DNA from 2 places in the Peribacillus sp. P4_D6 genome. Region 1 is predicted to be linked to the other one. Evidence: riboswitches for the same ligand, from Rfam matches in the RefSeq annotation. Region 1 holds a riboswitch; the other holds the start of a gene.

What was found. A riboswitch is a leader RNA that binds a small molecule or an ion and turns the genes downstream of it on or off. The one in region 1 is predicted to bind thiamine pyrophosphate.
Region 2: another riboswitch for thiamine pyrophosphate. It lies ahead of tenA (thiaminase II); the one in region 1 lies ahead of thiC (phosphomethylpyrimidine synthase ThiC).

What each region holds. Positions count from the first base shown of each region.
Region 1 covers NZ_JBFUIQ010000034.1:6,733-10,323, forward strand. The annotation lists gene thiC (phosphomethylpyrimidine synthase ThiC) at 1-1,531, opposite strand, end outside; TPP riboswitch at 1,667-1,781, opposite strand; gene AC1DVB_RS12770 (HAD family hydrolase) at 1,898-2,686, opposite strand; gene AC1DVB_RS12775 (histidine phosphatase family protein) at 2,838-3,383, opposite strand.
Region 2 covers NZ_JBFUIQ010000016.1:28,837-32,427, forward strand. The annotation lists gene AC1DVB_RS07945 (DUF459 domain-containing protein) at 1-61, opposite strand, end outside; gene AC1DVB_RS07950 (GNAT family N-acetyltransferase) at 280-786, shown strand; gene AC1DVB_RS07955 (aspartyl-phosphate phosphatase Spo0E family protein) at 855-1,049, opposite strand; gene AC1DVB_RS07960 (Fur-regulated basic protein FbpA) at 1,302-1,490, opposite strand; SAM riboswitch class I at 1,666-1,770, opposite strand; TPP riboswitch at 1,928-2,033, shown strand; gene tenA (thiaminase II) at 2,131-2,820, shown strand; gene thiW (energy coupling factor transporter S component ThiW) at 2,836-3,357, shown strand; gene thiD (bifunctional hydroxymethylpyrimidine kinase/phosphomethylpyrimidine kinase) at 3,326-3,591, shown strand, end outside.

The sequences.
Region 1 (3,591 bases):
TCCAACGAAATTCGAATCTAGCCTTCGAAAGGGCATCATCCCGTTTTCTTGCCTGCGGATGGCCTTTTGCAAGATCAGCTGCGTGTGCTGCAATTTTATAAGTAATGACCCCTACCCGAACATCCTCTTTATTCGGAAGTCCCAAATGCTCTTTCGGTGTCACATAGCAAAGCATGGCCGTTCCAAACCATCCAATCATGGCAGCACCAATCGCAGAAGTGATATGGTCGTATCCAGGAGCTATGTCCGTCGTCAATGGTCCCAGGGTATAGAATGGTGCTTCTTGACAGACTTCCAGCTGTTTATCCATATTTTCTTTAATCAAATGCATCGGTACGTGACCGGGTCCCTCCACCATGACTTGAACATCGTGCTTCCAAGCAATCTTCGTCAATTCCCCAAGTGTTTCCAATTCCGCAAATTGTGCCTCATCGTTTGCATCTGCAATGGATCCCGGACGGAGACCGTCACCTAATGAGAAAGAAACATCATACGTCTTCATGATTTCACAAATCTCTTCAAAGTGTGTATAGAGAAAGCTTTCTTGGTGGTGGGCCAAGCACCATTGTGCCATGATGGAGCCTCCCCGGGAAACAATACCCGTAACTCGCTTTGCTGTCATTGGGATGTATCGCAAAAGCACACCAGCGTGTATGGTGAAGTAATCGACACCTTGCTCAGCCTGCTCGATTAAAGTATCCCGGAATACTTCCCAATTTAGATCTTCCGCGACCCCATTCACTTTTTCCAATGCTTGATATATCGGAACCGTCCCAACCGGCACAGGTGAATTCCTGATAATCCATTCCCGCGTCGTGTGAATATTCTTTCCTGTGGAAAGATCCATTATGTTGTCTGCACCCCATCGTGTAGCCCAAGTCATTTTCTCCACTTCAGCTTCGATCGATGAACTGACAGCTGAATTTCCAATATTTGCATTTATTTTCACGTGAAAATTACGTCCGATGATCATGGGCTCACTTTCAGGATGGTTAATATTTGCCGGAATGATTGCCCGCCCGCTAGCTACCTCTTCCCTTACAAACTCAGGGGCTACATTTTCCCTGATCGAAATGAACTCCATTTCTGGAGTAATGATCCCTTTGCGGGCATAATGGAGCTGGGTTACGTTTTTCCCTTTCACCGCACGCAATGGTTTTCTTTTCAATCCCGGAAAAACTTCGGCATTGGATTGTGACTCCACTTTTCTATATCCGTTATCTTCCGGCCTTATTTCACGCCCTTCATACTCTTCAACATCTTCCCGTTCCAGAACCCAGCTGCGTCTAATCGGGGCAAGGCCTTTATGAATATCAATCGGATATTCTGAATCCGTATAGAAGCCGCTTGTATCATATACACGTAAAGGCGGATTCTCCTCTTCGCCGAATGCCCCTGTCGTCGGACTTAGCTCAATTTCACGCATAGGTACTTTAATATCGGGTCTAGATCCCTCAACATACACTTTTTTACTCCCGGCAAAACTGGACATAATTGAAACGTTCATGTCATTTACTGAATTACTCTTCATGATTTCATTTCTCCTTTTTAAGTTCATTTAAAAAGGACAAAATCCAATCCATTTCGCACGAAAAAGCCAGGTCTCATATTTAAGACCCGGCTAACGTTAGTATGACTACAGAAATGACCAGTTGAAAGGTCATCGTTAAGTAGATTCTAACTTCCCCACGCTGGTATGAACCAGATCAGGTCCTGAGGGTTAAGAAGCTTAAGCGCTTCTCTCTCAGCCCAACTTTTATTGGACACCCCTAGTCTGAATAATTTAATTGATTACAGGGTAACTATATCTCACCCTTTTCATTCTGTAAATAATTTAAAAGACCTAGTATTTTCTCTGCAATCATCTAAAATTTGTTATTTGGAGGAGGACCGCCAATTAATTCCCCAGGCTCCCAAGGATAGGGAAAAGCTCCTCTAAATGCGTGATTTCGTAGGTTGGAATCACTTCATTCCGTTCCTTATCATGGCGATTTATCCAAACCGACTTTATGCCTACCCGTGATGCTCCAAGGATATCGGTCATTAAATTATCGCCGACCATCAATACTTCATCCTTATCTAGCTCCATGATTTCCAAAGCATGCTCAAAAATGGAGGCATCCGGTTTACCTCGTCCAAATGCGCCTGAAATCACGATTTGGTCGAAATAAGGAACCAGTTCAGGCGTTATTTCAAGTTTGGTATTTTGCAGCTCAGGAGATCCGTTCGTAAGCAATAGCAATTTGTACTTCCCTTTTAATTCATCCAGAACACGGAATGTTTCTTCATAGATAAATGGCTTTTTGCGTCTTTCGGCCGGGAAACGTTCTGCCAGTTCAAGCCCAAATTCCGGGTCATCGATCCCTAATGCCTTCAAGCCCCTCGTCCACGCTTCTTTCCGATAAGCCGGTACAATCCCGGCCATCTTCCGGAATTCATCATGATCATCCTGAAAATTCCCCCATAGTCCCTCAAATGGGTTGATTCCGATCATTTGAGTGAATGCATATGTATCGTAAGAAGAATAAAGATCACGCGCTTCCTTCCGCACCGCTTCTTCAAACTCGTCGACATTCAGACCATATTTCTCCTTGGCAACTTCGCATGTGGCCACAAAAGCCTCTTTTACACTTTTCTGATCCCATAGTAATGTATCATCTAAATCAAAAAAAACTGCCTTCAGCAAAATGTCCACCCCTCTTTCCCCAATATTGAATTCGTAAAAATTACACTATTACAATAATAAACCACAACCAATAAAAAAAGAATAACTATTCGGAAAATGCATGTCTCTTTCTTCGCAAAATGGCTTACCTTTTCCGGTGGGAACCATATATTCATTTCCCTTTTCCGCTTTCAAATACATACAATTTTCCATTACTGGCAATCTTGAACTTTGGACCGGTGAACCCCCGTCGGATCAGCTCTTTCCTCATATATACCATGAGGGCGGCATGACTCACGATCAGAACATTCCTTTCCCCCTTTGCAAAGACTTCATCCAATACTTTATTGATTCTTTGCTCAGCAAACTTAATTTCCGCCCTTGTCTGCTTGTTGATCACCGAGCAGCAGCGAATCCAGATGGCCCAAAGGATGAACGGCAGCTTAATCCTTCCTCTCAGAGGGGGAGAAGGTATTTCCCGCAGCTCCTCCATCTGATGAACCGTGCCTGGAAAGATGTGTTCCGCTGTCTTGACGGCTCTCGACATATCACTGCAATAACATTCCTGCCATTCCTCCACGCCAAATAAAGTCGTTCCATAAATAATATCCGCTGCATCATAGTCCACAAACCATTGCTTCATATCATCCGCCGTCACAGATTTCCCAGTAGGAAATTCATGTGCCACCTTAAAATGCCGTACCAAACCAATTTTCATATATTCTCCTTTTTATCTTTTAAAATATTCGTTTCTATTTCTTATAAAAGCCCTTAACAATATATTAACCTATGTAAAGCAATATAATAAATGCAAGTTGAAACCATTAAAAACCTACTGAGCGCCCCTTGTGTATGGTTAAAAATTCTCACAGATTGTGTCACTGCAAGAATTTGATTATCATAAGGAAAAATATTATGGCCATATG
Region 2 (3,591 bases), on a different contig from region 1:
ATTCATATGCAGCAAAACATATAAACAGTACGATAATCAATATACCTGCCAATTTTTTCATTTGGTTCTCCTCTTGTTTTTTACTAGAAGTATTTAATCTTTTTCATACCCAAAAAATCTGCAGTACTAACATAAAAAAGAATTGTCAGATAAAGAATAAAAAGTGTATGATAATATAAAACTTTCAATGGATTGGGTTTCATTCAACGTCCCTAAAACCAAAAACGGGATTACCCTTCATTCTGGAGATTGAATAAATGATAGTTAGGAGTTTAAATCATGGAAGAACACATAGAGTTTAGAGAGGCAGAACTATCTGATCTACCCAGAATTGTTGAAATATATAATTCGACAATTGCTTCAAGGATGGTCACGGCAGATACGGAACCTGTATCCGTCCAATCGAGGGTTAAATGGTTTGAGGAACATCATTCAGAAAGTAGACCGCTATATATCATTACTATAGAAGGGAAAACCGCTGGATGGATGAGCTTTCAATCCTTTTATGGCCGACCGGCATATAATTCCACTGCCGAAATCAGCATTTACATTGATGATTATTTCCGGGGAAAAGGAATTGGACAAATTTCGATTCGAAAGGCAATTGAATTGAGTCCAAAATTAGGTGTTAAGACTTTATTGGGTTTCATTTTCGCCCATAATACACCAAGCCTTAAGCTTTTTTCTAAATTCGGGTTTGAAGAATGGGCACATTTACCTCAAGTTGCCGAGATGGATGGCATTGAGCGGGATTTGATCATTCTAGGTAAACGTGTCGATATTTAAATATAATTCTTTAGAGCTATTGCCTTGAGCAGTAGCTTTTTTAGATTAATACAGGTCGAATTGCTAATTTAAAAATACCTATATGCTTCTTGAAGGGAAAAATATTCAGAATCTCTTTTACTTGCTAACGCATTCAATAGCGTATCCAATTCTTGACTGGCTTGAACAGTCAGCAGACTTGTTAAGCCGTAAATCGCTCCCAACTTTATCATTTCCTGTCTCTTCTCTTCTACTTTTTCTATAGTTACCTTACGGCAAGGCATTATAGTCACCTCCCATTTATTCAATATTTTTACACTTTCATCATAATGAAACTACTAGTTAAAATCAACTATTTCTCAGAAATTAAATGTGTTATTTTATAGGTCAAATGTGACAAAACACCTATTTTGTTATTTAATTATGTATAATTTGTGTCGTTTTCTAATAAACGCAAAAAAAGCATCCACTAGTGTAGACTGTGAATGCTTACATCATATCCCTTATCCAAAAAACCAAATATTGTATTTCACTTACTATGTCATCCATTCAGAAGGTGACTCGTTATTAGGTCTATTTATAACAATCTTATATTCATCTTCAAGTACTTTTAATGGGGCATCATAAAGGTGCCTTTCATCAGAGGTTTTGTATACTCCATTGGACAATAGCTCTTCAATGAGTTTTGCCTTCCTCTGTTCAATCCTCTTAAATAATTCTGCCATGTAAATGGCTCCTTTCCTAGTCATCCTAGAGCCTGCTTCTAGTTAGCTAAACTTTATCAACTTATTTGATTTCACCAAATTATATATACCTTTTCTAGTATGTCACTAAACGTTATTTCCCAAAAATAAAAGCCCCTTCTAATTTAAGAAGAGGCTGACAGTTTCCGTACGGCTCTTCTTATCTTCCAAGCATATGCTTGTTGGATTTAGCACAGTTCCCAAAACGGGTCCGCTGCCGAGGTTTCTTAGGGCCAAGTCCCTCCACCTCTCTGGATAAGAATTCGATATATAATGATGTAGAAATGATTCTATCCTAATAATCTTCAAAAGTCAATTACCTGGTTCTCCCTTTTTTCCTGGACATAAAGTGATTCCTCTTTCAAATACGGGTTGCATTTTCTTGTCTTTCTGATATGATGTCAGTAATTACATACAATTCACACCACTAGGGGAGTCTTTTTTTAAGACTGAGATGGAATTAGTTCCGGACCCTTTGAACCTGAACCGGCTCATACCGGCGGAGGGAAGTGGATGATATCGTCCATTTACAGACTATATCCATCTACCCCGTTCCGTATTCAGGAACGGGGTTTTTTTATTTAACAAAGGCAAAGGGAGCCATTCTATAGGAGGATGAACAATGGAGAATACAAAATTAGAAACATTCAGTGATAGACTGCATGCACGGGCAAAAGAGATTTGGAAAAGGAATCATTCACATCCCTTTGTCCAGGCAATTGGAAACGGCACACTTCCTGAAAAGAAATTTGCCTATTACCTGAAGCAGGACTATGTCTATCTCATGGATTATTCCAAGCTCTTTGCTTTAGGTGTCATCAAAGCCCATAACATCGAAACCATGGCAAAATTTGCGAGCATTTTAAATGAAACCCTTCAAGTGGAAATGGATATTCATCGGCATTATGCTTCCGAATTCGGGATCAGCTCCAAGGAATTGGAAAATACAGAACCTACTCCAACCACTCTAGCCTATACAGGTTACATGCTAAATGCAGCTCAGCATGGGACTTTGGCAGACTTGATCGCCTGTCTTCTGCCTTGCGCTTGGGATTATTATGAAATCGGTTTGCTATTAAAAGAACAAAATGGAGCAGCACTGGAAAACAATCGCTACGCAGATTGGATAAGGTCCTATTCATCTCCTGAATTCGGGGAAGCACACAAGTGGCTGATCGCTTTGTTGGAAGAATTGACGGAAGGCATGCCTGAAAAGGAACTTCTTAGATTAGAAAAGCACTTTTTGGTTACTTCCCGATATGAATATTTATTCTGGGACATGGTTCAAAATGAGCAGGATTGGCCTCTGTAGGTGGTTGACATGAGGATGAACCCTATCAAGAAACTGACATTGACTGCCATGATCACGGCTTTAACGACGCTTACCAGTTCATTTATTTTCATCCCTGCAGGATTTGCAAAAATCTTTCCTATTCAACATCTGGCAAATGTCCTGACGGCGGTTCTATTGGGGCCTGCATATGCGGTGACACAAGCTTTTTTAGTTTCCATCATTAGAAACATGATTGGTACCGGTTCAATTTTCGCCTTTCCCGGCAGTATGTATGGTGCACTTTTGGCCGCCATCCTTTACCGAAAAACACAAAGCTTAAAATTCGCCTGTTTAGGGGAAGTGATCGGGACCGGCTTTCTCGGTTCCCTGGCCTGTTATCCGCTTGCAACCCTCCTATTGGGAGAAAAAGCTGCTCTTTTTGGTTTTTTACCGGCTTTTATGTTCAGTTCATTCGCAGGGGCGATTTTAGCTTTCATATTACTTAAAATATTGCTAAAAAATACTTATATGAAGGGGTTTTTTTATGAAAACAGCATTAACGATCGCAGGCTCTGATTCAGGGGGCGGTGCTGGAATACAAGCGGATTTAAAAACATTTTCTGCACATGGTGTATTTGGAATGTCTGCCATCACAGCCGTAACCGCCCAAAACACAATGGAAGTCCGTTCTGTACAGCCCATTGAAACTGCTATCATATCGGATCAAATTGCAGCTATCTTTGAAGATATTCCTGTCGATGCAGTAAAAATAGGCATGCTTGGATCAAAAGAAACCGTGGAAACGGTCGC